One region of the Hungatella sp. SL.1.14 genome, then DNA from elsewhere that is predicted to be linked to it. Evidence: a T-box and tRNA genes for the amino acid it is inferred to sense, from the RefSeq annotation. Region 1 holds a T-box; the other holds one or more tRNA genes.
What was found. A T-box is a leader RNA that pairs with one kind of tRNA and senses whether it is charged. The one in region 1 lies ahead of metG (methionine--tRNA ligase), so its partner is inferred to be a tRNA-Met.
Positions count from the first base shown of each region.

Region 2: it has a tRNA-Met gene. The T-box ahead of metG (methionine--tRNA ligase) is inferred to sense a tRNA for this amino acid. The anticodon was not compared.

Region 1 is NZ_JANFYJ010000017.1:118,212-134,039, reverse strand. It holds gene metG (methionine--tRNA ligase) at 1-1,526, opposite strand, end outside; T-box leader at 1,647-1,909, opposite strand; gene NE473_RS18415 (DUF885 domain-containing protein) at 2,083-3,900, shown strand; gene NE473_RS18410 (GerMN domain-containing protein) at 4,029-4,562, opposite strand; gene NE473_RS18405 (MarR family winged helix-turn-helix transcriptional regulator) at 4,582-5,025, opposite strand; gene NE473_RS18400 (nucleoside recognition domain-containing protein) at 5,148-5,675, opposite strand; gene NE473_RS18395 (arsenate reductase family protein) at 5,875-6,231, shown strand; gene NE473_RS18390 (DUF6147 family protein) at 6,369-6,866, opposite strand; gene NE473_RS18385 (DUF4367 domain-containing protein) at 6,877-7,692, opposite strand; gene murG (undecaprenyldiphospho-muramoylpentapeptide beta-N-acetylglucosaminyltransferase) at 7,804-8,871, shown strand; gene NE473_RS18375 (RNA polymerase sigma factor) at 8,899-9,441, opposite strand; gene NE473_RS18370 (HIT family protein) at 9,460-9,876, opposite strand; gene NE473_RS18365 (rhomboid family intramembrane serine protease) at 9,896-10,516, opposite strand; gene NE473_RS18360 (DUF6382 domain-containing protein) at 10,564-12,009, opposite strand; gene NE473_RS18355 (hypothetical protein) at 12,011-12,400, opposite strand; gene NE473_RS18350 (prepilin peptidase) at 12,397-12,834, opposite strand; gene NE473_RS18345 (hypothetical protein) at 12,869-13,669, opposite strand; gene NE473_RS18340 (DUF5702 domain-containing protein) at 13,853-15,733, opposite strand; gene NE473_RS18335 (Flp1 family type IVb pilin) at 15,735-15,828, opposite strand, start outside.
Region 2 is NZ_JANFYJ010000002.1:157,319-173,146, reverse strand. It holds gene cysS (cysteine--tRNA ligase) at 1-444, opposite strand, end outside; gene ispF (2-C-methyl-D-erythritol 2,4-cyclodiphosphate synthase) at 462-1,007, opposite strand; gene NE473_RS03045 (diacylglycerol/lipid kinase family protein) at 1,095-2,021, opposite strand; tRNA gene NE473_RS03040 (tRNA-Val) at 2,189-2,261, shown strand; tRNA gene NE473_RS03035 (tRNA-Met) at 2,299-2,372, shown strand; gene NE473_RS03030 (FtsX-like permease family protein) at 2,531-4,888, opposite strand; gene NE473_RS03025 (ABC transporter ATP-binding protein) at 4,878-5,645, opposite strand; gene NE473_RS03020 (hypothetical protein) at 6,657-6,902, opposite strand; gene NE473_RS03015 (hypothetical protein) at 6,924-7,088, opposite strand; gene NE473_RS03010 (hypothetical protein) at 8,048-8,371, opposite strand; gene NE473_RS03005 (helix-turn-helix domain-containing protein) at 8,579-9,040, shown strand; gene NE473_RS03000 (DUF975 family protein) at 9,210-9,980, opposite strand; gene NE473_RS02995 (SOS response-associated peptidase) at 10,133-10,723, opposite strand; gene NE473_RS02990 (hypothetical protein) at 10,904-13,147, opposite strand; gene NE473_RS02985 (efflux RND transporter permease subunit) at 13,134-15,521, opposite strand; gene NE473_RS02980 (TetR/AcrR family transcriptional regulator) at 15,713-15,828, shown strand, end outside.

The sequences.
Region 1 (15,828 bases):
TGGTTTCCGGATGGGTAAAGCCCAAACTGATCCATCTGCTCCAGACTGCGCTTCTCTGTGTGAAGCTGCTCCAGAATCTTTGCAGAAGTATCCGGCATGAAGGATTCCAGCAGGGAAGCGCCAATGGTAATCGCTTCTGTCAGGTTATAGAGCACGGTCTCCAACCGGCCCTTTTTCGCCTCGTCCTTTGCCAGAACCCATGGCGTCGTCTCATCAATATATTTATTGCTTCTTCTGAATATGTTGAAAATCTCGGTAATGGCATCGGCCACGCGAAGCTTCTCCATCTTCTCACGGGTCTTTTTCACTTCGTCCAGTACGACTGCCTTCAAATCGTCGTCCACCTCTTCCGTGTCTCCCGCATTGGCAACCACCCCGCCAAAATACTTGTTGGACATGGAAATCGTACGGTTTACCAGATTTCCAAGGATGTTGGCCAGGTCAGAGTTCATACGCTCCACCATTAACTCCCATGAGATCACGCCGTCGTTATCAAACGGCATCTCATGGAGAACAAAATACCTCACGGCATCCACGCCGAAAAAGTCTACCAGAGTATCCGCATAGAGAACATTTCCCTTGGATTTACTCATCTTGCCGTCACCCTGAAGCAGCCACGGATGGCCAAATACCTGCTTGGGAAGCGGCAGATCAAGGGCCATTAAGAAAATCGGCCAGTAAATGGTGTGGAAGCGGATGATATCCTTTCCTATCAGATGAAGGTCTGCAGGCCAGAGCTTAGCAAACTGTGACGTACTGTCTCCATCACAGTCGTATCCAATTCCCGTGATATAGTTGGTCAGCGCGTCAAGCCATACATAAGTTACGTGCTTCGGATCAAAGGTAACCGGAATACCCCAGCTAAATGTTGTTCTGGACACACAAAGGTCCTGAAGACCCGGAAGAAGGAAATTATTCATCATCTCATTCTTCCTGGAAACCGGCTGGATAAACTCCGGATGTTCATTAATATGGTTAATCAGGCGATCTGCATATTTGCTCATACGGAAGAAATACGCCTCTTCCTTCGCAGGCTTAACCTCACGGCCGCAGTCCGGACATTTGCCGTCAACCAGCTGAGACTCTGTAAAAAAGGATTCGCAGGGAGTACAGTAAAGCCCCTCATAATAGCCTTTGTAAATGTCGCCCTGATCGTACAGTTTCTTAAATATCTTCTGCACCTGAGCCTCATGGTCCTTATCTGTGGTACGTATAAATTTGTCATAGGACGTGTTCATCAGATCCCAGATCGTCTTAATCTGCCCCGCGGCCTGATCCACGAATTCCTGTGGTGTTACGCCTGCTGCCGCGGCCTTTTCTTCTATTTTCTGGCCGTGTTCGTCTGTTCCTGTCTGGAAAAATACATCATACCCTTCCGCTCTCTTAAAACGGGCAATCGCATCTGCCAGCACTGCCTCATACGTATTGCCGATGTGGGGTTTTCCCGACGCATAGGCGATGGCAGTAGTAATATAATACGGTTCTTTCTTACAATCTTTACACATTGTTTTTTCCCTCCTGTACATCTTATCACAAACTACATGCAATCCTAAAAAATAAACGGTCCTGCCTGAAAGACTTTTTTGAATCGCGGGGGACACTTCCCTATTACACAAAAAACCGCCTATAAATATCCTTTCAGGACACTTAAAGACGGAATAGTTCCCGTGTTACCACTTTAATTTGTCCGTACCTCGCGACACGGACCTCATCGGCTGCGCTCCCATCCAAAACGGGATTACAGTCTGACACGATAACGGGTGTAACCGTCAAAGCTTAAAGGCGGTAACCGCCACTTCGGCTCTGCTGCTCCAAGACCATGTTGGGAAGGACCTCAAGCTCCCTTTTCAGCTTCCGGGAGTCTCTGCACTTGAAGCACTCTTCTTACTCTTCTTTTCTCTGCATTCCTATATAAACTGGATTTGTAACTCTTAGTGTAATAGTTTCCATCCGGTTTGTCAAGCAGGAAACTGGCCGGAACTTCCGGCGTGACTGAAAAATACGTTGTTTTTGGCCAAAGTTCCACTCATGAGTTCTCTTTTTCTCCATATAATTATAATAGTGAATATTGGAGGAACAACTATGACAAACAAACACGTAAAACTGGCCCGCCGTCTGCTGGCCCTTCTTCTCTCAGCCTCCATGCTGACGGCCTGCGCAGGACCAAAGACGCCTGCACCGGCGGAACCGTCTTCCGCCCAGTACGAACAGTACCAGGCGGATCATGTGAGCGTCCAGAATCATTTTGACGCTCTTACTCAGACCATTTTTAAAGAGGAACTCAGTAATTCGGGCCTGGATCTTCATTACACACTGGCCGATCCCACCTCACGCGGCATCACGGAAATCCCTGATACCTTTGGGGAATTCTCCCTGGGAAGCATGAAGAAAAACTATAATGAGATGCGGGATTTAAAGAAAGCACTCGGGTCCATCGATATAAAGAAACTGACGAAGGAACAAAAACTTACCTATAAAATTCTCTCCTCCTATCTGGAGACGGAATTATCCTCGGAAGGGATGGAGCTCTATGCACAGCCATTAACCAGTACCATCGGCATTCAGGCGCAGCTGCCTGTCCTGTTGGCAGAATATGCATTTTACAGCAAAAAAGACGTGGATCACTATCTGGCCCTTCTGTCCACCATCGATACATACTATGAACAGATTCTGGAATTTGAAAAAGAAAAATCAGAAGCAGGGCTTTTTATGTGTGACACAGCCGCCGACCATGTACTTCAGTCATGCGAAGCGTATCTCATTCAGCCGGATCACAGTTTTCTGGCAGAGACCTTTAACGAACGCGTTGATGCACTTACTGACGCATCACCGGAAGAAAAAGCGGCCTATAAAGAACAAAACCTGGCTGTATTAAAAGATCATTTTATCCCTGCGTATAAAAACCTGATTGACGGAATCACCGCACTGATGGGTACCGGAACGAATGAAAAAGGCTTAAGTGAATTCCCGCAGGGAAAAGAATATTTTGAATATCTGGTGAAATCCAACACTGCCACCTCCTATGACACGGTTTTAAAGCTGCAGAAAGCCATTGAGAAACAGTTAAATTCCGATTTAAAGGCATTGGGGGAAATCGTTCAGACACATCCTGAACTGGTTGACGCCCTGGATACCTATACCTTTCAGTACACTAAGCCCGATGAAATTTTAAAATCATTGAACGGGCAGATCTCCAAAGATTTCCCTGCCCTTCCTGAGTGCAGTTATAAGGTCAAATATGTTCCCAAGGCGCTGGAAGGTACCTTAAGTCCTGCTTTTTACCTTGTTCCTCCGCTGGACCGCTATCAGGATAATGTCATATACATCAATGGCGGCACCAGATTTCAAAATGAAGATCTGTTCCCCACACTGGCTCATGAGGGATACCCCGGACATTTATACCAGAACGTCTACTTTACCAGCCATAATACCTGTGATCTTCGGAGAATTCTCTCCTTCTCCAGTTATTCAGAGGGCTGGGCTACCTATGTAGAGTATTATTCCTACACTCTGGATAACGGGCTCGATCCCAGCATGGGGCAGCTTTTAGCCCGCAATTCCGCCATCTCTCTTGGTCTGTATGCTTTGCTCGATATCTGTATCAATTACGATGGCTGGGACAAAGGACAGGTAAAAGATTATCTCAGCAAATTTTATAATATCGGTGACAGTGATGTGGCAGATACTATCTATTACAGTCTGGTAGAGAATCCTACCAACTATATGGAGTATTACGTAGGCTATCTGGAAATTATGGAAATGCGAAATACTGCTGAAAAGATTTTAAAGGATCAGTTTGATCTAAAAGCGTTTCATACCTTCCTTCTCGATATAGGCCCGGCTCAGTTCAGTATTATACAGCCATATTTCCGGCTGTGGCTGGCGGAACAGATGGATTAGCAGGAGAATTTGCAGGAGAATTAACAGAAGAATCATCGTTGAAACCGTAAGACTCTTTACATACAATAAAGGTGCCGTTTAACCACCCGGAATCAGCGGTTAAACGGCACCTTTATTTATCTTCCATCTTACATCTTCTTATAATCCCTGTTGTATTCCAGATAATCATTATCTCCGTGTTCGATATGTCCGCTGGAATAATTCTTTCCGTTCACAAGCAGTTTCAGCTTGTCCAGTTCAAAATTCTCTGTAAATGTATTTCCAATGGCCGTCAGCATCAGCATCTCCCCTGATGTTCCGCTACTCGGTACTTTCGACAGATCGAGGGTACCAACACCGTCTTTTGTGTCAAAATTAAGGACCTCAGTCCCTTCTTCTAAAACACCATATTCAATCAGCTTATCGACAAGCGACTGAGCTGTCAGTTCATCTACCGCGTCCATTGCCTGATTTAAACCGGTCGCATCTTCATTGGAACTGTATACAGATATGATCTCCATCGGTTCTACGTTCGGGTCCGGTACTTTATCGCTGGCCCCGCCGGTCGATGCCTCAACCATAGGCTCTGTTGCTGATTCTGACTGTTTTACAGGAGTTGGTGTACATGCCGCCAAAGATAATACCAGCATCGCTCCTACAAAACACATGATGAATTTTTTCATGATTAATTATAGCCTCCTTCTAGTTCTCCTCAAGGCTCCGGAACCAGGTATTCAACTTGGTCAGAGCTTTAATCAAAGCTTCTACCTCATCTCCGCTCAGCTGACCGATGACGCCATCGATCATATCCTTATGGAATCTGGCATGATGCTCGTAAGCAGCCCTTCCTTTTTCTGAAAGGAATATATAGACAACGCGGCGGTCCTCTTTTCCTCTCTGACGAGTCACATAGCCCTTCTTTACCAGACTGTTCATCGCAATCGTCAGTGTCCCGACTGTCACAGAAAGCTCTTTTGCTATAGTTGACATATTCTTCGGTTCTTCGATCCCAATGGCTTCTATGACATGCATATCATTATTCGTCAAGTCATTAAACTCAGATGTAATAATGGCCTGTTGTTCTATGTCCATAATATCGCGAAACAATCTTACCAATACTTCGTTAAGAGTCCCGTAAGTATCCACGTCAATCCCTTTCCTACGTTCCTGCCAATAAAAGCTTCCTCATGATTATACATGATAATGAATCCTAAGGCAACCACCTGAATTCTTATGAAATTCTTAAAAAACTGTTTAAATACTGGTTTTTATGCCAAAAAACGGCTCAAAACAATGCTGGCCGCCACTCCCGCTGCGGTAGCCGCCAATGCGCCTCCCATTGTATACCTGGTTTTCTTGATTTTAACAGTACCGAAATAGATACTGAGGCAGTAAAACACAGTCTCCGTACAGCTCATTAAAATAGATGTCAGCATGCCGACATAAGAATCTGTACCGTATTCCTTAAAGATATCAAGCACAAGTCCGGTTGCCGCCGAGTTCGACACAAGGCGGACCAGGATCACAGGCACCACCGGTGCTGGAAGGCAAAGCCAGCTTGCCGGATTCTTCAAAAGTTCTCCCAGGAAATCCAGAAAACCTGAAGCGCGAAGCACCCCCACCGCAGTCATCAATCCGATCAACGTCGGCATAATTCCGGCAACCGTCTTCATCCCATCTTTGGCGCCATTTATAAAATCATCAAAGACCGGACGTTTAGAAAGAATTCCAAATCCTACAATATAAAAAATAATCAGCGGAACCATTGCCTCCGATAAGAATAAAATAAAGCTCATTGAAACTCCTCAAATCTATCTATTACTACATTCTATTCAAAAATCCCCTTTTCATTCAGGGCATTCCAGGATAAAATAGAGTCAAGGCCGGTTGTCCCGAGTACCAAAGGTTCCATCGTCCTAAAAGGCTTTCAATGCCTGTAGGAAATCACATTAAATATTCAGCAGTTAAATTGATTAAAAGAAAGGAATGTCTATTATGAGCATATTATTTTTACAGTATCCTCCCTGCAGCACCTGTAAGCGTGCCCGCAAGTGGCTCGACGACCACCAAATCCCGTACGAAGCCCGCCACATCAAAGAACAAAATCCGTCCGTATCAGAGTTGGAAACCTGGTACAAAAAAAGCGGACTTCCCCTGAAAAAGTTTTTTAACACAAGTGGAAATCTATACAAAGAACAGAATTTAAAAGATCGTCTTCCAGAAATGACTGAGACGGAACAGCTGGAATTGCTGGCTACAGATGGAATGCTGGTAAAACGCCCGATTGTTGTGGGGGAAGATTTTGTTTTGGTTGGGTTTAAGGCGGAGGAGTGGGAAAATAAGCTTTTATAATAAGCTTGTCATATTTTAACGCTAAAGGGAATGTTTCAAAAAGATGTTACCTTTGAAACATTCCCTTTTTAGATAAATTATGAAAACACTACTATAAACTATTTAAGATTCCATTATTTATATATTCAGCATGTCTACTATTCTTTTGTTAGCAAGACTCCATCTGTTTGTGTGGTTAACATTTCTCGCTCACCATTTAATATAACTAAATGTAACCCCCTCAAACGATAATAACAATCTACAGGTTGTCCGACAATTTTGAATGATAAAGATTTCATTGCCAAATCTTCATCTGGATACTCCTCTTTAGTAAATGAAAATGTATAATGTTCAATATTTGCCCATCTCTTTTCACTCTCAATCCACCGATCCAAATAAACTCCAAAAGATGTTTCATCCACATCAACGTGGGCTAAAGTCTGCATAAACACACCTATTGTTCCGTCCTGCCCATTCGATATTCTTAAAGTTCCTGTTGATATTATCGACCCTCTCGGTTGAGGTTTAACAATAACCTGCTCAGTTGTACCTTTCAGTAGCTTAACATTTTGGTCTAGACTAAGCGCCAAAACCGGCATTGTACATATTATACATAAAAACATGCTTAAACATAAACTCTTAATTATTTTTTTCATTTCTTCTCCTTTAAAAAGTTAGATATCTTAATATTTCTGCAAATTCATCTTCATCTATTATCGCAGATAGATAATAGTAAGCACCATTATAGTTTATAGTAGCACTATATTCAATTTCATTCGTCGTTAATTTATTCTTTTCCATTCTAATATTTTCATCTATCCATCTATTATATATTTCTTCATATACATTTCTATCGGAAGCTATACTATTAGAAGCAGTCACTGGATATTTAGCTTGAATAAAGTAAAAATTCTTTTCTTTATAACGAAATTCCATAGTAGCATTCCCCTCGCTTAATTCAATCTTTACAAATTCCATCTCAAAAGGGAGATATGCCATTTTTAGTGGTTTGATACCCAACAACTCCTCTATTTCATTATAGGCCTTATCTACGCCATCTTCTTCTGACAATATATACTGATCATTATTCCATACAAGATTACTCTTTCCTACCGACCTCTCTCTCATCCTATAATCATAAGCCTTCTTCGCCGATGTCCCCACAGAAGTCCCCCCAACGATCAAAACCACCAACAACGCAACAAACGCAGGTTTCCTCATATAATTACCAGCTTGGCTCAGGCGTGTCTTTACTTTTATCTGTCTTTTAACAGCAGGCTTAATTCCCCTTTTTTCCATTTCATCCAATATTTTCTGGAATTCATCTGGCGGCGCTTCGAGCGGATCAGAATCAGGTGCTATTTCCGGGTGCTCCTGCATAAAATCAAGCAACCGTGCATCCATCCTTACTTGTCGTGTAAAAAAATATTTTATTTGGTTGAAAACAGAACATTTTTTTCCATGATTCCTATCCTGGTCCACGCACACACCTCATAATTACAGGTTATCCTGAAGTTCCCACACGCTTTGGGGTTGACATTTTGTTGCTAACGTTTACTATAATAGTATATCGAAATTGGGAGGCAACGTCTTATGAAAAAAATCATTTTAACCGGCGGCGGAACCGCCGGACATGTTACCCCGAACCTTGCTCTGATTCCATCTCTGAAAGAACATGGCTACGAGATCCGTTACATTGGATCATATCAGGGAATCGAACGGAAACTGATCGAAGGGGCAGGAATTCCCTATGATGGTATCTCCTCCGGTAAACTCCGCAGGTATTTTGACATCAAAAATTTTTCTGACCCATTCCGCGTTGTAAAAGGATATGGCGAGGCCCGAAAGCTGATTAAGCTTCATCGGCCGGATGTCGTATTTTCCAAAGGCGGATTTGTTGCCGTTCCCGTAGTTCTTGCGGCAAAGCATTATAAAATTCCGGTTATTATCCATGAATCCGATATGACGCCCGGACTGGCTAATAAAATCTGTATTCCATCAGCGGCTAAAATCTGCTGTAATTTCCCGGAAACCCTGGGATACCTTCCAAAAGAAAAGGCATGCCTTACCGGTTCCCCCATACGTAAAGAACTCCTGCAGGGCGATCGGCTGACTGGACTTAAACACACCGGTTTGTCTGCTAACCGCCCCATTATTCTCATTATTGGAGGCAGTCTCGGTTCCGTTACCGTTAACCGCTCTGTACGCCATATCCTTCCAAGACTGCTTGAGAGCTTCCAGGTAATACATATCTGCGGAAAAGGCAATCTGGATGAGAGTCTGAAAGCCACCCGGGGATATGTACAGTATGAGTACGTTGATGCACCCTTAAAACATTTATTTGCTGCAGCGGATCTAATGATATCAAGGGCAGGAGCCAATTCTATCTGTGAAATTCTGGCACTCCACAAACCTAACATTCTGATTCCGCTTTCTGCTGCTGCCAGCCGCGGCGATCAGATCTTAAACGCAAAATCCTTTGAAAAGCAGGGCTTCAGCTGCGTTCTGGAAGAAGAGAATCTTTCTGACGATTCCCTGTTCCAGGCCATTACTCAAACCTACCATGACCGTCAAACCTATATCAGCCGCATGGAACAGAGTGAACTGCATAATGCCGTGGATACAATCGTGGATATGATCGAATCTCTGGCTTCAAACTAAGCATTCATAACTAAGTATTCATAATTTTTAAATATCGTATTTCGGTCCGAGAATCTTTTTCAGACACATTCTTGTCCTGTAAATCCGGGAGCGGCAAACCGTTCCCGGTATCTCCAGCATTTCACAAATCTCCGGAATGGTTCTCTGCTCGAGAAAATACAAAACAGCCATCTCTTTCCATTCCTGCCTCATATTGGCTATTTCCGTAGTAATCCTCTGTATCGATTCCTCACTGATAATAATATCAATGGGATCTGTTACCACATAGGTGGTCAGCATCTCAATACATCTTATTGAATTCTCCTCATCAAGACTGACCTTTTCATAATGTCCATTCTTTCTGAGACAGTCAATTGCTTTTCCCTTTAAGATTTTCACCAGCATCGCCTTCTTAAGCGTTGGCGACCATGTTAATGAATACTTCCTAAAATAAGCAATAAACGTTTCCTGAACTACATCTTCCAGTTCCATGTTGGGAACATTCAGCGCTCTCGCAATCCGGCGGAGCGTTCCCTGATACTCTTCATAAATCGACTGTAACAACATATCTTCATCTTGTTGCATGCTCATCTCCTATGCCCCCTTTGATTACAGGGTGCTCCTTATGGCAGCTCCTGTTTCTGTTAATTCTTCCGGGCTCACCTCTCCCGGTACCCACGAAACCATAACAGGCCCTTTCTCATAACGAGGAATAATGTGCACATGAAAATGAAATACAGTCTGTCCTGCTTCCACCCCGTTATTCTGGACTACGTTGAACCCGGCGCAATTCAAAGATTTCTTCATCGCCGTTCCTATCTTTGCTGCCAGTGGAAGGACCCTGGCCGCGACATCCTCATCCAATTCACAGATGTCACTGTAATGCTGCTTTGGAAGAATCAAAGCATGTCCTTTTGATGCCGGACCCAAATCCAGAATTACACGAAACGTCTCGTCTTCGTAAATGGTTTCTGACGGAATCTCGCCATTAGCAATTTTGCAAAAAATACAATTGTCATCCCTCACACTCTCACCTCCTTCCATTTTATCCCCATATCTCGGTATTGCGTTTTTTCCTGGGCTTGCGGTATAAAAGAATCCCCATTACAATGCCTATCAATAAACCTGCAATATGCGCGGCATTATCAACACCTGTGCTGGTAAAGCCAAAATACAGGGAACATACGATCATCACAACCAGCTGTCGGGTACTCAGGTCCTCCAACCGGCCGCGATTTATGATGACGGCGTATAAGAGTCCGCCTATCACACCAAAGATAGCTCCCGAGGCGCCGGCTGATACGACGTTTCGGTATTCCCCTAAATTCACGATCATGGAAACAATATTGGCACCAACACCGCAAATCAGGTAGAAAAACAGATATTTTATATGGCCCAGGGCTCTTTCCAGATTGTCACCCAGGATAAAAAGAATCAACATATTGTTCATGATATGGCTGATTCCAAAATGCATAAATACAGAGGTAATCAACCGGTAATATTCACCACGTTCTATTACCAGCGGCGCGTACATGGCACCATGCGCTACCATGAATGAAGTATTCTCTGAAGAACCTGTCGCCTCCAGAAAAAGGAAGTACAGCACGTTTAGCGCGATAAGCCCGATATTCACATATGCTTTTTTTCGTCCGTACAAATCTTCCATTGTGCTCTCCTTCTAATCTTACGACCATTCTAGCACAATTTGCCGCTTTATGTAAATATAAATCCTACATTTGCAATATAAACTTCTTCTCCGGGCAATAACGGCGCGGTTTCATTCGTCTCCAGCAGCCTGCCTCCCACCATGGTGCCATTTGTCGAATTTAAGTCCGTAATTCTATACTCTTCCCCTTCTCTGTCTATTTTTGCATGAAGACGGCTGACTGTATCCCGGGATAAAACGTAATCTGCCAGCCCCTCCTGTTTCCCAATAAGAAACGGGACATACGAAATGATAATATCCGGAACTCCCGGCTCCAGACTGCGGAAACATCTGGCATTCGCTGGCTGTTCCTGCTCCGTCAGCAGGACCGTATTGCACTCTTCATTTCTGATTTTTACCTCCTGATTACCTGATACCGGGATATCACAATTAGTCTCAGGCTCTTCCTGAAATACCATCTGCCACTCATGACGTTTTTCCGTATCCCCATACCGGTCTCTATTTTTATGCTCCCTTTCAAAGAAATGCCGTTCTTCCGGATTTTCCTCATGTAATCCGAAAGCAATGGTACGGACAGCCAGACAAAGTGCCGTCAGGACATCCACACCAGCCAGAATGGGCCAATAATGTTTCACTCCCCTTCCTCCGTATAAAAGCCAGCAGAGAACGGGACCTCCTGCTAAAATCGTGCATAATGTTAAAATATTCTGAAACAGAGTCTTCTTTTTCATCCGCCTTTCTTCTCTTTTTTCATTGCCAGCCTGCAAGATTTTTTTATTTTCAGACACTATTTTTCCGTGCTCTTTCCACTCTGGTTCACTCCGCGTCTCCATCTTCCTTCTGTTCACCGGCCGCAGAAACTCATCCCCTCCACTCTCTTCCATCTCCACGTCCTGCCAGTTATTTTCTTCCGTACTCCATTCTTCTCCCTGCCTGCTTCTCCTGTCAGCCGCCTGATCCAGCCCTGTCAGTCTTAAAAGATCCGCCATTCCATAATTTTCTTTTAAACTTTCCTGGTAAAGTCCGTATGCCATCACCACGCACTCCTTGTCCTGATGATTGACCTTTCCCAGAAGATATTGCAAAAGAGCCGTCATCTCTTCCGGAAATCCCCCCTGCCGCCCCGGAATGAGACAGAGATATACTGAAAAATATTCCGGCTCCACGTAAATATACTCCGGCTCTAACAAAATCTGCCCTTCCTGCAGTAAATACGTCTCCATCCGCTCCAGAGTCCTGACAATCCCTGTAATCAGGCACCGAAGGTGCTCCGCTCCCAGACTCTGATATTCCAGAATCCGTGTCAGCGGCTGCCTCGATGTAATTTCATAGTAATAAGATTTCCTGTTGTCCACCTGCTTTACGTGAAATTTTAAGAGGCCTTCAATGCAGTTGGAGGCCAGCATCCGTATCTCATAGCTGTCGTAAAAAGCTTCTTCCGGGGTTATAATCAGATAGTTATGCTTCAGCTCTCTTTTATATGTGATTTCCATTTCATTCCTCCCGGTCTGGAAGACTGCACATTCGCAGAAAATTTTCCGGATCGTATTCATCCTGGCTAATTTCAAGGGACCAGGTTCCCGCAGTTCCCAATGCATGGATTCGATGGCCCTTCAGTACCCTTTCCGTCTGTTCTATTCTGAATTGATAGCCGCTCCATGAAAATGGTCTCCCTGCCAGACGTTCTGCATAATTCTCAGCCTCTTCTGCTGTCTTCTCCTCCCCATGGCGCAGATACTCTGCGGCTCCATGCAGTGCCATGGCCCCCACAGTCTCATCCCGCAGCCGGTAGGCCGCCTGTACAGAAAACAACACAGCCCACAGGACAAGTGCCATTACGAAGGCCGCTTCTACGGTATAACTTCCCTTCAGGCGTCTCTTCATGAAATCACCATCCAGATCCAGCCGGGAATCAGAAACGGTAAGAACGGCACCGCCATCCTGTGTATATTTCTTCCGTATTTTTTTCCATACAGGAACAGAAACAGACAAAATACGCCGCCCCACAAAATTCCGTTTAAAAGCAGCCGTATATTCTCATTCAGGCTTAGGTACAGCCCGCTAACGATGAAAAACATGCCATCACCGCTTCCGATCGCACCTGATGTCAGTCTGCCTGCGGCCAAAAGCACCACTCCCACCAACGTTCCACTTAGTATCGTGAAAACAGGACCACCGCCGATCAGCCTCATAACACCAGCTGCTGCCCCATATCCCAGATACAGCCATATGCTCACACTTTTATTCCGTAAATCCTGCCATGACGCGGCCAGCAGAAATGTCATAAAGATTACATGGCTCCATTTCATTTTTTCCATCAGAATTCTCCCTTCCCTCTCCCGCATTTTCCGTCTATTCCGCACAGTAAGAACACGGACCTAAATACTCTGCTTCTGATAACGGCACTGCCCGCACATAGGCGATAATGGAGGAACAATTCCTGTCGCTATGATAACTCTCCCCGCTTGGCATGATATAAACAGAACTTCCCTGTCCCGCCTGGCTTCCGCATCTGGCACATGGTTTATACTTCCGTCCATCAGAATTTCTCACACTCTCCACATCAGCAAAGGAAATCACGCTGATATGATTGTAAAGATAATGACAATTCCTGTCTCTGTGGTACCGTGTGCTGCTTTTGCCGACGTAGACCAGTTCATCATTCTCAGCCTGCCCGGAATTCCCATTCCCCTTTCCTCCCGTTCTTCCGATCCACGCCCTTCTGCAGCTCCTGGCAGTCATTGGCACGCTCTTTATTCGAAATACCGGAAATGGAAGATACATCTCATAGCGGAGAATTAAGTCGATGGTTTCTCCATCTTCCAGAATCCTGGAGTCCGTCAACGAAAAATGGCCTGCCTTCTCCGTGCGGATTCTGCTTCTGATCTTTCCTTCCGCATATATGCGAAAGCCCGTCTTTGTCAGATCCTCCATGAGCTCCTCCGGAATTCCTCCTTTTTCATAGTCTCCACGTTCCAGCGCAGAATCGGGAAGTACGCCTGCATACTGGCTGATTTCCGCACAGACCAGTTCCAGCTCTGACTGTATCTTTCTGCTCTCATTCATTAGAACCATGGGCATCATTAAAATCATCATCGCAAACAGAAACAGGGGCAGTGCCAGGGCGGCTTCTACCGTTATACTGGCCCCCATACGCAGACAATCCAATGGCCGTACACACCAGAGACTCCGGATGGAGGCGGAAGATAATACCCTTTTTCCAGGAAGGCCGCGAAGCTCAAGGGGGATTCGTACCTGGAGAGTAACTGATCTTTTATTATTTAAATCCTTTGATAAAGGCCGCTGAAAAAAGGGCATTATCCTCCGCCTCCTGTTCTAATATGCTTTGTCTGTATGTACTTCCACGGTATAACACGGATCGCCTCCCAGCCAAAACAGATGTTTTCCGGTGCCGGTTCCCACAATCTCTGCCTGATAGGCACAGCGTTCCATGGTAAAACCCGGCTGTTTTACGGATAGATTGATCTGGACTACATCCATTACCCGATAATACAGACGCTCTGCCGGTTCCATAAACATCAGCATCTTTAAGTATTCTTCATAGTTCTTTCCCACCCCCTTCTCCTGTCCCGCTTCCACCTTTCCCTGTTCTCCCAAAGCCAGGAGTCCGTCTAAATCCAGGTTCCACGTCTCCTTTGTCTTTATAAGCGGGACCCGTTCTCCGCCCAGGAGAGCCTTTACATCTGCTGCCGATTCTCCCAGCGCCCATACTGTCATGACAAAGAATGCTACAATGCCGGTAAGCGGTGCGGTTCCGGTAACACCGGTGATTGCTGCAGCCAGCGCATGGGCTTCCTCTCTCTTCTGGCTGTCCGACAGAATGTGAATGAGATTAAGGCCTTCCCGCACCGCCAGAATCCTCGCCGCCGCAGATTTCAGATTTTCTTCATCTGTCGATTTGCCTCCCAGCACATATTCCTGCTCATAGCACACCTCCTTTTCGTCCTCCGACCGGAAACAGGTAAAAAATCTGCCTATATATTCATCGGTTAATACGCGCTCCAAAAAACTGTCTTTTAAAATATCTTCTGTATGGTGAACCGATGGGAGACTCTTTGTCTGAATGACACCTTTTGAGACCTCCTCCCCTTCAGGGAGAACCAGCATCAGCAGATTCAGTCCTGCCATTTGCTGAATCTGTTCCAGAAGATTCTGTTTATCCGCTTCCTTTAAGCCTGCCCGAAAGGAAAGCTCCGGTACCTTCACCCTGTCCCAGACGACTTCGACAGAGTCCCATAACGCCCCCTCATCCGGACCTCCGCCTTCATCCTCCTCATCCCATTCAGCGATTATCTCTTCAACCTCATAAGACCGTTCCACTGCACGGTCAATTATTGCTGTATTTCCCTCTGCTTCAGGGATTAATGCCCGGATCTCCAGCCGTTTGGCTCCATTCTCAGAGATATAGGATTCGTAGCCGGCCAGTTCCTCCTCCATAGCGCTCCGCACACCTTCACTTAAATCCTCCCACTTTTGTTTTGTCTCCTCTCTCGTTTTTTCTAAATGGGCAGCCAGGTCATCGGCCTTCTTCTCATAAGTCTTTATCAGCCCCGGAAGACGTCCGCCCTCTTTTTTCAGCTGCTTTGCCGCCGTCCGGAATCCGGCCCCATCCCGGTCTGCCAGCCTGACGGCCGCCTTTTGCCTGTATTCCTCCTGACTTTCCAGTGATTTCCATATGGCTTCCAGCGCCCGCTCCATGCGGGCCGCCTCCCTTGCATGACCGCTGTAAGCCTCTGAAACGTGCTGCAGGGATTCCGCCTCTTTAAGCTCCTTCCACAGATTTTCCGCTTCTGACTCTTCCGACACGGTATCCCAGATACCAAACCGCATATAGTCCTGTATCTCCTGTTTTAAATTAGCGCCGTGTTTATCTGTAATACCGGAAATCCCCTTAACTGCAGCGGACTTTATGACTGCCGGATACCAGCCGTGTTCTTCCATATACGGCTCCATATATTTCAGCCACGTACTGCCCGGTTCCTCCTCCTCTTCGTATTCCAGCAGGAAAAGCCGGTACTGTTCCCACGCCTCCCGGTGATAGCCGCTGAATACGGAATCCATGGCGGAATCTGCCGCCAGCTTCAAATACCAGCCTGCTCCAGCAGTCCTGGCGGACTCCACGAGCCCGCACACCAGACTGCAGACGCACAGCAGAACCAGACTTAGAAATACGGTTATCTGTCCGCTTTTCCGCATATTAATATACCTCTTTCGACTGACTGTTAATTTCCTTGAATACATTGTTCAACAGGGTTGTAATCTGCTTTTTGAAGATGATTACAAGGCCGATT
Region 2 (15,828 bases), on a different contig from region 1:
AAATGACTTCGTGCGGAAATAAACGGTTCCATCAGCCGCCACATAGGCATGGCCATTCTCAATCAGAGTTCCGATCATATCCAGCATCCCGCAGATTTCCTCGGTAGCGAGCGGATTCTTTGTAGCCGGCTTTACATTGAGCCCTTCCATGTCCTTCTTGCATTCTTCAATATAACGCTTGGAAATAGTATCGGCATCCACACCCTCTTCTATGGCCTTCTTGATAATCTTGTCGTCCACATCGGTAAAATTGGAAACAAAATTCACTTCATAGCCCTTGTATTCAAAATACCGTCTGACCGTATCAAACACGATCATCGGCCTCGCATTTCCTATATGAATGAAATTATATACCGTCGGTCCGCAGACATACATCCTGACCTTTCCCGGCTCCAACGGCACAAACTCTTCTTTCTGCCTTGTCAAGGTATTAAATATTTTCATAATTTCCTCCTGATTCGTTATTTTCCGCAGCAGCCACCGCCGCATCCCTGACAGCCGCCGTCCATGATTTTATCATCATAACAGTAATCCCCCACTGCCGTCAATAAGGTAATTGCCTGTGCTGAAATTCCTTCCCCGCTGCCCGTAAAGCCCAGACCTTCCTCTGTGGTTGCCTTTACGCTGACACGGTCTGCCGGTATTCCAAGGGCAGCTGCGATGTTCTGTACCATCTGCGGTCTGTAATCCTTAAGCTTGGGTCTCTGAGCAATAATTGTCGCATCGATGTTCTCGATCACGTACCCCTTCTCTTCCAGAAGCGCTCCAACGCGCTTTAAGAGTTCCACACTGGATATTCCTCTGTAAGCCGGATCCGTATCCGGAAAATGTTCCCCGATATCCCCCAGCGCCGCTGCGCCCAGCAGGGCATCCATCACCGCATGAACTAACACGTCCGCGTCAGAGTGGCCTAACAGCCCTTTTTCATAAGGAACCTTTACTCCTCCGAGAATCAAATCCCTTCCGTCCGTCAATTTGTGCACATCGTAGCCCTGTCCGATTCTCATATGATATCTTAAATCCTTTCTGAAATCTATTCTAAAATCTGTATCGTTATCTGAATTACTATTGGCATAGCTGGTGGTATAGCTGGTTTATACAATCATGCGGACTGCCTTTTTGATACACCTCAGCTGTATGTCATTCTGACAGAAACAGCTCTCTCCATCCACATGGACCGCCATCGGCTTATCCACGTGAACCACAGCTTCCCCGCATGTATAAAACCGGGTTCCCTTATTATGGGACTGTCTTCCAAACATGGAATTTAAAAGCACCGGTATCAGTTTTCTCTTTTTTCTGTTGTTCATCACACAAATAGATAGTTTTCCATCGTCATAGCTGGCGTCCGGCGCGAATTTAAAACCGCCCCCTTCATATGGATGGATATGAGCGGAAATAAAATAGGCATGATTAAACTCCACCTTCTGAACCCCATCCAGCAGCAGATAACCCTTGGCGGGCTTCGCGAGAAGGAGCTGTTTGACCCCGATCAGAAGATAGGTCAGCTTTCCTATATGAAGCTTATTTAAAATTCCCTTCGTTCTGGAATAGAGAATATTATGGCAAACCGCCGCATCCATGCCGATTCCTGCACTGACGATGAATCTTCTGCAGGAAATCTCATCTCCTCCATAAGTAAGCACTCCGTAATCCATCTGTTTATGATACTTCGGATACAGAATCTTCTTCAGACAGCGTCCCGGCTTTCTTGGCAGCTTTAAGCTTCTTGCTAAATCATTGCCTGAACCGGCGGGAATATAACCCAGGGTAACGGGACTGCAGAAAGAAAGGCCATCCAGAATCTCGTTTACAGTGCCGTCTCCGCCGACTGCAACGATCACGTGCGGTTCCCTGCACCCTTCTGTCAGCTTTCTGGCAAAAACCTTCGCATCACCCGGCTTCTCAGTTATATACGCCTGATACTGGGCATTCTCACGCTCCAGAATCTTTTCCAGTTTCTTCCATACGTTCTTCCCCCGCCCGCATTTCGCATTCGGGTTTATGATAAAATAGTACATGGAATCCCTCCACCATTTGCTAATCTTAAGTATATCATAAATCGTATAAAATGAATAATAAAATTTTTTTAAAAATATTTCCAAAAAAGTGTTGACAATTAACACAATTCATATTATACTAGCAAAGCAGTCGGGAACACAGAGATAAAAAGTTCCGAGACAAGCATGGGATCTTAGCTCAGCTGGGAGAGCATCTGCCTTACAAGCAGAGGGTCACAGGTTCGAGCCCTGTAGGTCCCACGGATAAATAAAAATTATTTATCACACAATTTTATATGGCGGAATAGCTCAGTTGGCTAGAGCACACGGTTCATACCCGTGGTGTCGAGAGTTCAAATCTCCCTTCCGCTACTGAAAAACCCTTGAAGAATCAAGGGTTTTTTGTTATCTGTTTGAGTACCTTTAAGTACTTCAAATCGCTGCCCATAAGCAAGGAAATTAGTGAGTAACAACACCTCAACGGCAGATCATCCTATGAGATGACCGCCGTTGAGGTGCTGCGATCCGGCTTATTTTCTGTTCGTTTTCTCTGAAATCACCTCGAGAACTATCCGCCGGCTGCCAAGATAGGTTCCCACAAAATAGGTTCCGTACAAAACCAGCACAATTCCGCCTGAAAGATATACATAGTTTAATTGTTCCGCCAAGGAAAGATTTGTTATGGTATTCATGGTATAGGTAATCATGACCCAGGCATGCATCAGCGCCAGAAGGAACGGAAGGGCAAAATACGTGACAACCTGTACCCGCATGGCTTTGAGCATCATGCTTCTTTTTGTTCCCAGCTTTTGCAGCAGGAGAAAACGCTGTTGATTATCTGCAGTCTGAGAAAGCTGCTGCAACGCCAAAACCGCTCCTGCAGTTATTATAAAACAGATTCCAAGATACAGCCCAACATAAGACAGAAGGATATTTGCCATAGTAACCTCTACAAAGGTATCCTGTCTGGTAGTCCAGATCAGATTGGTATTCAAGGCGCGGACAGCCTCCACGAATTTTGTGTACCCTGTATTTTCATCTTTGAAATTGCCGTTCAGCATGGTGCGGTTTGCCGCAAGGCCGGACAACACCTTCTCAGGTACAATCACAGTACCGTTGTTCATCAACACATTTTCAATTCCCATGGTTCGCACATAGACGCCATCTTCCTTTAAATTCAGATCATATCCGTTGATGCGCAGCGGCTTTTTATGATTATTAGCATAATACTGGTAGATGCCGCCATATTCACTCATATTATATGTGATGGCAAACTCATTCTCCCCAAGAGAAATCCCTTCTTTCTTCTGAAGTTCCATCATCCGGTTGTATTCCTCTACACCCACAATGCCAATGGTAAAATTACCAAAGCCTTTCTCGCTCTCTTTCCGGGGATAGCCTTCCACTAAAAATGCCTGTTCCTTTAAGTCATCAGAAAAATAAATGGTCAGCTCTCCATATTCTTTAAAGATATCAGACAACGGAAATCCCAGCCGCTGGAGATTTTCTGTCAAAGAGCCCTCCCACAAGGCACTGTTTTCAACCATTTCATTGCTGCCTGACACATCAGCAGTTCCCCATTGCTGGTCAAGATTCTCATTCTGATCCCAGCCGTCGCTCTGATCCCAGCCGTCATTCTGGTCCCAGCCGTCATTCTGGTCCCAGCCGTCATTCTGATCCCAGCCGTCATTCTGGTCCCAGCCGTCATTATAGTTTTCAGGGTTATATTGATCCCAAGAATCATTATTATTTGCTGTATCATTCTGATCCGAAGAATCCAAATTTACCCAGGGATCATTTTCTTTTCCATAATCTTGATAGCTCCCTGGATAATTTCTTACCAACTCCGCATCATAGGGCATGGCTTGATCCGTACCTTTCACACTAGATTTCCCCAGGATCGGTCCCACCGCCATGGATGCCGCGGATAAAAAAAGCAGAATACAGATGACTGCTATGGACAACCCGGAGCTCTTAATTCTACTGCTGAGCTGCCGCAAGACAAACATGTTCAGGCCCCTGTAATAATAGCTTTTTATATTTCCAAAAACACTCAGCAAAATAGCCGAAACAGAAAAAAAGAACAGTATCGTTCCTACAGAAATCAAAAGAATCCCAAAAACCAGTGCGTTCATCATATTTTGAAGAGGATCATAAAACAAAAAGTAATATCCTGCCAGTGTGAGGAAAACGGACAGAAAAAACGATAATATTGATACAAATCCATTGGTTTTTATAGCTTCATTCTGTTTTTCTGCCTTCAGCAGTTCAATCAGCTTTAATTTCCGTATCTCTTTCTTGTTAAAAAGATGTACAACGGCAAAAAGCACAAAGAAAAACAAAATGCTGCCAGCAATAGCCTCCTGGGAAATGAAAAGCTTTGCCTGTTTCATGGGGATATTAAGCATCTGCGCACTAAAGATCATAAGCCCCTGGGACACAAGAATTCCAATGGGTATACCTACCGCCACAGCAAATATGCCAATCAGCAGAGTTTCCAACATCAAAAGGTCGGAAATATTCCGCTCGCTCATGCCGAGTGTCATATAAATACCGATTTCTTTCTTGCGGCGTTTTAACAAAAAACGGTTGGCATAGACAATCAGGAATCCAATAATCAAACAGACAAAAACCGATATCACCGCCATGGACGAAACAGTAAAGGATATATAGCTTAGGGTATCTGGTATCTTCAGCACTGAGAACTGCTTGCCTATGGAATTAAAAGAGTAAAACAACGCAACACCCAAAGCAATCGTAAAGAAATAGATCAGATAATCCCGTGCACTTTTGCGCACATTTTTAAACGCCATATCAAAAAAAACAGGACTCAGCTTACTTTTCCCATATGTTCTGTTATCCTGATGCACTTTTTTCTTAAAGGACATGATCGCTGTCACCTCCCAAATCAGATACCACCTTCATGATTTTTTGGAAAAAGGCTTTTCTGTCACTATTTCCACGATGCAGCTGGTGGAATATCAGTCCGTCCTGGATAAACAGGATACGGCTGCAGTGGCTGGCTGTAAATGCATCGTGGGTCACCATTACAATAGTCGCCCCTTTTTGCTCATTCAGGTATTCAAAATTATCCAGCAGCATGGATGCTGATTTAGAATCCAGAGCTCCGGTTGGCTCATCCGCCAAGATTAGCGACGGCTCTGTAACAATAGCCCTTGCACAGGCTACACGCTGTTTTTGCCCACCCGAAATCTCATACGGATATTTTTTCAGGATCTGGGTAATTCCCAGCTCCTGGGCAACATCTTTCACCTTTTTTTCGATTTGTCCTGGTCTTACTCCAAGAATAGAAAGGGCCAATGCAATGTTGTCCTTACAATTTAAAGTGTCCAATAAATTAAAATCCTGGAAAATAAATCCTAATTGCTCTCTCCGGAAAGCAGAAAGCTGGTTCTTAGTCATCTTGGTGATATCTTTTCCAGCAATGTAAATATTGCCTGAGGTTACCTCATCAATGGTCGCAATGCAGTTCAACAAGGTGCTTTTTCCACTGCCGGAGGCACCCATGATACCCACATACTCTCCGCGGCAAACCTCAAAGCCAATTCCGTTCAATGCATTTGTGGTATGCCCCTTAGTGATATATTGTTTTATAAGCCCTTCTGCAACCAATATTTTTTCCATGATGTTCTCCTTTTCTCTATCTCCTCGTGTATTCAAGGTATTATTCTTTACCATTGCAGACACCGGCACATGGACCGGCTGCCGTGTCAGAACGATGCGACAAACATGTAACACCCCTGCTATATAAAAATTTCTTAGACTTCCTTTTTATCTTAGCTGTGTTGAGAATACAAGCTTTCCCAAATATAGTCAATGCTCTTTGGAAAGCCTTAAAAAAAATTTAGCGAATATTAAGGAAATAATCCCTTACCTTTTCTTGCATACGACTTTCCTTCTGTAATGAAATAAACCTGAATACTCTTTTATACTGAATTCTATACCAGATACGGAACCTTGCGGCACGGCTAAAAACGATTCTGGAGACTTCACTTCTGAAGATAACCATATATCAAAAGTGAAAACTGTGGAAAATAATGACAAGTTGGCCCTTAATGCCGGTTCTACTGGATAAATTTAGATTATAGCGCAAAAAAACTGTTTTAGCAGGAAGGCGCATGGCTGAAGGAGTTCAGCCTCCACTTTCAGACAGGGAAACTGAGAGGCTTCCGAATTCACCAAGATCACTAAAATGCTGCACTCCTGCCGTTTTTCCATTTCTATTATAACGGAGCTTTAGCAAAGCCACGGTGCAGTATTTTATGATGTTTTGCATGATACTATTCTTATATAATGCCGTCTCTATTGAGCAGTTCCACTGTCCTTACTCTGTTTAAACCGAAAATGCAGTCCAGGGGTGAGACGGTCGCTTTTTCAAAAACTCTTTCAAATAGTCAAGCTGAGGATGGGCCTGTAAAAATGGTTCTACATCGAAGGCTATCACACAGGAACTTCCTCAGCGTGCTGAAAGCTTAAGTTCACGCGCCTGTTTGGAGCAGGCTATGATTCCGTCCACCACGTTCTTCAAGAAAGAGACTGCATCCTCCAGTTACGTTCTCTCGATTACCATCTAACAGTCGGCAAATCCGTTCTGGAACATGGCAGAGCAGGTGCCGGCGGTCATATGGACTGCCTTCAGCTTGTCCATCTCAAAAGTTTCCGTTGGTAGATTCTGGTCCGGATTACCATTCTCGAAAAAGGCCGTTCGATAAAGGCCGTGACCGGAACACTGTTTCCGATATGCAGCTGAACCTTAGCCGCATTAACCGCGGCCGGCAGACGGTATATCTCCATCAGTTCCTTGGAAGTGACCTTATCACAGTCAATATGTTCCACGTGTGCCGCAATTCCGTCCATCAGTGCCTTAGAGCATATGGTCATCGCCCGAATCTGTTGTGAAAATCAGGATATGGTGACGTTCCCTGAACCCCGAGGTTCCCACTCCCAATCTAAAAATTTGACAATATCCCGCATATATTTATCAATAGTAGCTTTACTTTTCTCCTCCAACACCAGATACTGCTTAAACTCTTCCACTAACTGCATTTCATTCCCCAACTCTCTCATTTAAAATTCTCCCTTCAGCCGTTTGTTTTAAAACTTTATTTATTGTAAACAAAAAAAGACCTCCACGCCACAATAGATTCTTTCCTTGTATCAGCAACGAAACTTCATCAGGGAAAAACACAAAGCATGGAGACCTATTCTTTTTTTATGAAACATAATGGTAATGCCTATAATGCCATTTTTGCAGTCTTATCAATAAATATTTCACAAACCGAGATAATGTGAATGAAAAACGCCTCCAGCTTACAGCTTCTGCACAATACTGAGCCACTTTTCCATTCCTGTATCCCGATTAAAATATGATATAAATTACTGTTCTATCGATATCATCTATGAACAACTGCCAGCTATACTGTTATGTTACCCTATCTGACATCATCCAAAAACCCTCAGCCATTAATCACGCCTTTACAAATTTCAAACCAACCATACAGTACTCTCCTGCCATATCCATTTCAAATCCCATAGTTTTTCTCATGGTTTTCCCACGCTCCAGGAAAACGAATTCGAGATGCTTATGATAACGGCCTGCTGATCTGAATTGCTCCTTCGGCTCTTAACGCTTCTATAATAGAAGATACCTTGTCATGCGGTATATACAGTTCATTTGATATTTGAAAAGTTGTCGGCGTATACCCGTATTTTTTTGAAAATTCTTCTGTATATGACAGCACTCTGTCTCTGTTGTTATTCACAGCAAAATACCTCGTATATCCATAATATAGGAAAAGTATTCACCAAAAATATTTCTTTTATTCAGATATGGACATGGATATTCTTTTGAACACACAGCCAAGACGAATCATCATAAGCGATAAGTTGAAGGATTCATAAAGACAAAGTTAGAAAGTACAGGCTAAAAAACTCAAAACCGAAATCCCGGCTATATTTTAGTTTTAATGGATAAGGATACACCAATAAAAGAACTGCCCCAAAAACAGGAAACAGTTCTTTTCACGTTACTTCGCTGTTACAATATTCTTAAGCTTTTCTTCCCCCTCCCTCAAATCTCCGTCTAATTTTCTGCCAACGATAAATCCGATTTTTAAATAGATTTCTTCAAGAACAGATGCAAATCTTATAACCGCATCAAACAGTTCATCATCATCTTTGTTTACACCCGGGTAAAGATGTGTTAGTTCCAATATGAACTCTCTGTAGCTGTTCTCAATAGCGCTTTCGCTTACCTCAATCGTTCCGTTTACCGGCCCTGGCTCATCCAGTAAGCAGGCAATCATACTATCCAGGCTTGCTCTCTCTAAAATCCCTCTGACACTTGACATATTTCATTTCCTCCTCTTGCATATTCTGGTATGCTGTCATTTCATTTTTAGCCGTCATTATAACATTATAATGACGACTCCGCCAAATGGATGAGAAACTTCAAATATTACTAACAAAATATCAAAATTCTCTCTGCCCTTTTTCATTCGACATTTATTTACATTTTTTTCCATTTCTGCTATAATTCTTGTTGGAGGGTTGTACAAATGGTAAACAATAAGATATTAATGTATATGAAGCTAAAGGATATTAATAAAACACAACTGTCTGCTTTAACAGGTATCCCGGCTACCACTCTGAACCGTATCATCAATGGAACCGTCATGAATGTAAAAACCGCTTACATGGAGAACATAGCAAAAGCACTGGGAACAACGATCTACAATCTCTTTGATTTACCAGAACTTAACCAACCTCTCATTACTGCATTGAGACCCGAAGAAGCCGGAACAGTAGTTGAAAAGTTATTATCCGAAGAAGAATCCCTGTTACTCTACTGGTTTCAAAACTCATCTCAGGATTCACGTGCCTCTATTCTAATGAAGGCCAGGAATGAATATTACGTAACCCAGAGAGAAATCAACGAAAAACTATCGATAGGGAAAGCTTTTGTATCTGATCCGGCAGACTATAATCAAATTGAATTTAATTTTAAGCATCCGAACTAAACCGGATGCTTTTTATTATCTCCCTTTCACAAACCAGCACAGGCGGATGACTTTTATTATCAGATGAAAATCCGTCTGACAGGACAAAAGAGACGGGTAAGGTATTTTCTACCTCCCCGCCTCTTTCGAAACAGATTGAATCCGTTATAACTGATAACCCATTATTCCATTATATTTCCCGGTAGTACGCGTCAGCATATACATTCTGATCCATGGCTTCTGTTGGCCGCGGCCCCATCACCTGATCACGCAAAACCCAGTAAAGCTCCACAAAGGTCATTTCATAGTACGGATTAACAAAGATGCCGCCGATACAGCAAAGCATCATTCCCAGCAAATACCAGCCGATAAAGGACAGTTCCAATACAAAGGTATTAAACTTGTTGCCGTCCATCATCTCTTTGCTGAGGCGGAATGCTTCGTGCCTGTCCATCTCCGGATTATCCGCCAGCAGATAGGGAATCATATAATACTCATAGTGCTTATAAATGCCGGGGATAACAAGCAGCAACGACCACAGCCCTTCAAAGAGCCCCTTTAAAAACATGGTCTTTACAACGTTTAAATAGTTTCCTCCGCCAAACGCGAAGAAAATACGGCCGATTCCGGCTGACTGCTGCATAACTGCGCTGTCCATAAAATAGCGCAGTTTACCTACTGCTACAACATTGCTTACAAAAACACCGACTGCAACGGCAATGATGAAGACTACCAGAAAAATCCCTAAAATCAACAAAAAAACCGCGGCATGGCGTCCATCCCGGATACTGCCGATAGAATATGAATTCTCGCTCGCCCTGCTGCCTGTGCTGATACTCACGCCTCCGCCGGAGCTTCCTGCCCCCAGTATTCCGGCGATGAAGCACACCAGAACGCCATACCAGTAATACGGCCTGAGGTCATTCTTTGCCCTGTCCTTTAACTCTGCTCTTGTCCACATACTCCATTCCTCCCGTCTCGGATCACTGTCATATTTCAGATATTACTATCCTATCATATTTTCAACAGATTATCTATTTCTGTTTCTTTACAATTCTCTGAAAAATCATTTGCTAACTGATCGGAGAAGGAACTACTGAAGGGGAGTAATTACTATAAAAATTTCAGTTCCTGCTGGCTGTATTCCTGTTTCGTCTCCAGCAGCACCGGCGTCTGCTTCAGCATTCCGCAGAACTTCGTATCATCCATCACCCAGTCTTTGATCTGATCATGCTCAATGATAAGAGGCATCCGGTCATGGGTGCTGACCATCGACTGATTTGCTTCCGTCGTCAAAACCGTGAAGCGTTTTTCATCTCCAAATACATTGTAAAAACCAGCCAGAAAGATTACCGGTGCGTCTTCCCTGTAAAATGTCACCCTCTCCTTTTTCCGGTTCCACTCATAAAACCAGGTACAGGGAATGATGATTCTTCGATGCAGGACACTCTCACGAAACATCTTCTTTTCCAGCACCGTCTCAGACCTGGCATTAAAGATTACCCCCTTTCCCTGAAATCCCGGGAAGCCCCAGTGCTGCCATTCCAGTTTCATTTCGTGGTTTCCGGCAGCCAGGACCGGCGCCTCATCCGTGGGATGGATATCCCTGCCCAGCCGTTCCAGACGAAGCTTGTCATTGACTGTTTCCACTAATTTTTCGATCTCCCGCGCCGTCTCATCGTCTACATAATATCGTCCGCACATATCATTCTCCTGTTCTTTTCCACTGTTTTACCGGTAGTATGCCATGTTTTCCTGTAAAATACAATATCCTGTCATCAGATTCCTGTGTGACAGGAGCGCTTTCCTCTTACCTTAAAACGCAAAAAAGGCCCCTGCAGCAATCCGGAACCTTTTTCACAATTTTCTATGCTTTACAACTCTTTATTTTTGAAACAGCGATGTAATCATCTTCCAGATCCGGGTAAAGATACTGGCGATCCGGTGGAATACATTTCCCTCCGGGTGGTAACTTTCATCCACCTCGGCAGCGTTACTTTTATCTTTTTCCCTGATCTCACCGGTCCTCAGAATAATCTGTACCGTACGCGGAGACGGGTTCTTATCCGATGTCAGCGATACGGGCTTCGCGTCCATATCAATATTTAAGATGGTCGTATCCTTTGTGGTATACTCATCCCATTTATCGTCGATCACCGTTTTGATAGTGTCTTTGGCATTTTTAAGCACATCCGTCTGATCCAGTCCGTTTCCCAATCCATCCAGCGTTCCTGCAAGGCCGTTTAATGTCTTCTGGGTACTGGAGTTTAAGGAATCGCCGACTGTTTTCAGCTGATTTTCAAAGGAAGTACAGAACACGGTCAGAGATTTTAAACTTCCGGCTGCGGCATCTGTCATACTTCCCAGATCACGCAGAGTCTCCAGCGTACCCTCGTGATAATAATTGACCGTCTTAGTCAGACTGTCTGCATCGGAAATAATATCGTCCAGTGTGTTGCACATACTGGCTGCCAGATGGGCCATGTCCGCGGTATTCTGCAGCATACCCACCGCGTTCCCTTTCTGGGAGGCCGCGGCCTTAAGAAGAACTTCCGTCTGTCCGATCATGGTCTGTATATCTGTAATCAGTCCGGTGTTCCCGGCGGTACCATGGAAGCCTTCAACGATCGCCCGGGCTGCGGCGGCGATATTTCCAGTGTCTGGCTGGGACGTTGTAGCAGTCTCATACAGAGCCTGAGAAGCGTATCTCATGAGTGCGTCTATTTCATCCGCAGCCATCCCCAGCTCATTGCGCAGATAGGAAGCCACCTCATCCTCATCTCCCAGATCCACACCCGCACTCTCCATCTCATCGATAAAATCTTCCAGACTGTCTTCACTGAAATATTCCGCTTTTTTTCCACCCAGTCCTCCGACCTGTGCAAGCAGCCCCGCAAGAGCCGGCGTCAGCGCACTCACGCCGCCATCCAGTTTGGCCTGCGACTGCTTAAAGATCTCCAGATCCGTTTTCGTCTTTTCCATCAGCTGTAAAAACGCCTGGGCTCCTAAATCCACCTGGGGACTGTTTAGCATGGAGCTGATCCCCTGTAAATCATCCCGAAGATCCCGCATGGTCGCCTTCATGTCCTCCAGATCCGGCGACAGATCATCGAGATGCCCAGTCAGTTCATTGACATGGGAATTCATGGTATCGAGATACTTTTCCGCCTCCCTCATATGTCCGGAGAACGGTTTAAACTGCCGGGACAGCTCATTTAAACCTGCCAGCGCTTCGTCTGCATCGGCGTACACCTTTCCCTTGGAATCTGCGAACAGCTGACGGCTGTGATCGAGTCCCCTGAGACCGTCAGCTGAATCTTCCACACTTTTCTGCATGCTGTCAAACGTATCAAACAGTGTGTCCAGACTGTCACTGATGGCATCCGCGGAATCCTCCAGGGTCGTCTTCGCCTCACGCAAATCTCCCACCTTGTCAAGCTGGGACGCAGTCAGCGGCACCATGGTAAAAACAACTCCACTGAAAGAGAAATCATCTGTACCGATCCGAATCGAATAATGCTGCTCTTCCCCCGGCAGTGCGAAAAATATAACCGCATTTAAATTGCCCATTGCCTGAACCTGAGCCCCTTCCGCTTCGAGGCTTAAATTCTTATCCATGTCTACAACGGTTCCGGCCATCAGAACCATGTTATTGCGGTAATAATCCGACACACCTTTATTCGGCGTAAGATCTACATTCACTTCCACCAGTCCGGCTGCGCCGCAGAGTTCTTCCGCCTTCTTTTCCAGTCCGTTTAAGCGGTAACTCACTAAAATATTCCAGGGAAGCTCTTCCTTTGTGGTCTCCGTACCACCTTCAAAATAGAAACGGTCCTCCGGATTTTCCAAATTAAATGTAAGCTTTCCGTCCTGCTCCGTCACAGGCTCGGAGTGATCCGTCATATTGGTAATCCGGTTGTACGTTCCATAATCAACAATCCGGCTGCTTCCGTTCATCGTGTAGCTTTTTACGACACTGCTCTCCTTAATCTCCCCGTAGGGATCCATCGTGATATAGAGCGTTTCATCACAGACCGGAGTGTCTGCCGCCGCTCCCGCCTCCATGGACGGACCGCACGCAAGCACGGCTGCTAAAACAAACGCTGAAATCCGTTTACTCTTTCTCATGGCTGTCATCTCCCTTTTCCTTCTGCTCCGGCTCTTCTGCCTCCGCCTGCGCGGAACCTTCTTTCTGCCCGCATTTTCCATCTGCAAATGTCGGGCTCACATCTGTCGTAAGACCTGCCTCTTCCGGTAACTCCTTCTCTTCCGATAACTCCTTCTCTTCCGATAACTCCTTCTCTTCCGTCACACGCTTCGCTCCCGGCAGACTTTTCCCTGCTGTCAGGTTTTTTGCTGCCGCCAGACGGTTCCGCCTTCTCTCTTTCCGTGCATCCGCCCGCTCCTGCTGCCGTTTGATCTGCTTATCAAATGCGGATAAGAGCGCCGGAAGCAGAGACAGTACCAGTGTCACGCTCAGGAAAGCCCCGCGTCCCACCAGACGCCCCACCTGGGAAATCGCCTGTATGGACGAAGTAAAATACAGCAGATATCCTACCACCATCAGAATACCGCCCGATGTCATGATTGAAAGCGTACTCTTATTGACAGCGGCAACGGCAGCCTCGCGGCGTCCCTTTTCCTTTCGAAACGCCAGGTAGTTGTTTGTCATCAGAATCGAGTAATCGATGGTAGCCCCCAGCTGCAGACAGCTGACGATGATATAGCCGATATAGATCATGGTGTCCCCCATCACATAGGGCAGCGTCATGTTTAAATAGATGGCAACTTCAATCGGCACAATCACCAGAATCGGCACCAGGACCGAGCGGAATGTCAGAAATACGACAAGTGCCACACCAGCCAGAGACAGCAGAGATACATGATTGTAATCCTCTGTCAGAATATCCCTGATGTCAATGGTTGTGGGCGTCATCCCGATCACGTAGGAATTGTCAGGATAATACTTATGTACAATCTCCTCCAGTCTGGCACTGCACTCAAACGCATAGTCGCTCTCCTGTAAGGTATTCATGGAAATCAGCATTCTGGCATAAACATCGCCCCGCAGCTGGCTCGTCAAATCATCAGGAAGGAAGCTTTCCGGTATTCCGTCAGGCATGGTTCCTGACATGGAAATCACATAATTGACAAAATCCAGGTTCTCCAGTTCCTTTGACAGTTCCTTTTCCGTCACGCCGGAACCGTTCGGCACGATGCAGATCGTCATGTTGGACTTTTTAAACAGACGGTCAATCTCCTGCGTGTCTTCGTAAACCCGCGTTCCCGGTCCCGCACCGATCGCATCGTCGCCGTACAGGAAGTGATTCATACCCTGCCCGAAATAACAGGGCACTGCTAAGAGCGCCGCCAAAAGGAACACCGGAATCCTGATCCGGTACATGGCCCGTGCAAATCCATCAAAAGAAGCGATAAGCGGCTTATGCGCCGTTTTCACAATCTTATCGTCAAACCGGAGAATCAGTGTGGGCATCAGCAGAAGCACCGTTAAAAGGCTGCATATGATTCCCTTTGCGAGTACAAATCCTACGTCCTTTCCTATGGTAAACCGCATAAACGCGATAACGATAAATCCCACAATGGTGGTCGCCCCGCTGGCGAGAATCGAACTGCAGGATTCCCTGATCGCCTCCACCATCGCCTCATGGATTTCCATGCCCCTGTTTTTCAATGCCGTAAAGGTATGAAGCAGGAAAATAGAATAGTCCATCGATACCGCCAGCTGCAAAATAGCCGCTGTGGAGAAAGTAAAGAAGGATATCGTTCCAAAAATAATATTCGACCCCATATTCAGTACAATCGCCACGATCATCACGAAAATAAAGAGAAACGGCTCCATCCACGACGTGGTGGTCAGCGTCAGGATCAGCCATATAATCACGATTGACATGGCAATCGCCATGGCGATCTCTCTTGTGATCGAAGCCTCCCGTTCCTTGCTGGATATGGCGCTTCCGGAAAAGCAGCCCCGGTCCTTACCGACGATCCGGTAAATTTCCTCGATGGCCGCATTGGTACGCGGCTCCCCGTCTTTATCTTCAAAGACAATGTCCATCAGGGCGTTCCCGTCTTTATAGTAATCGTCGATTGCAAGCAAATCGACGCCGATGAATTCCGTCATGCTTTCACTCAGAAACGGTGTTCCCATGTAGACATCGGTCGAGACGTCAGAACCGAGAACCAGATCTACCCCGTCAACCGCAGATATCTCTTCCCGGATGCGTTTCGCCTCCTGCAGAGATACGTCTTTTACCATAACACGCGCCATGCCGGGATAACCAAACTCCGCTTCCATCACATCCAGCGCCTGCTTTGTCGGTGCAAAATCCGGCAGGTATTTGCTCAGATCGTAATTCACCCCCACAAACGGGAAACAAACGGCGCAGAGAATTGTGGTTACCAGGAAAATCTTCTCAATGATCTTCCCGTGATACACAATAAAACGAATCACCTGATTGAAAATATCGCTGTTTCTTTTCATTATTGCCCACCTTTTGATTATTGTACAATCATTGACTTTTGAACACATGTGTATTATAATTCAATTGTTGATATATTTCAATAAGCAACGATTCGCTGCTTTGTGTGATAAGCACCACTTATTCGCTTTTGTGTTTAATATCAATCGAAACTGATAAATTTGTTTTTAAACAGGATTGTGAGGAGAAAAATATGGAATCACAGAAAGAGGACCGGAGAATTCGCAGGACCCAGAAAATGTTAAAAGACAGCCTGATTGAGCTGATGACCGAGAGAGATTTTAAAAATATTTCCGTCAAGGACATCAC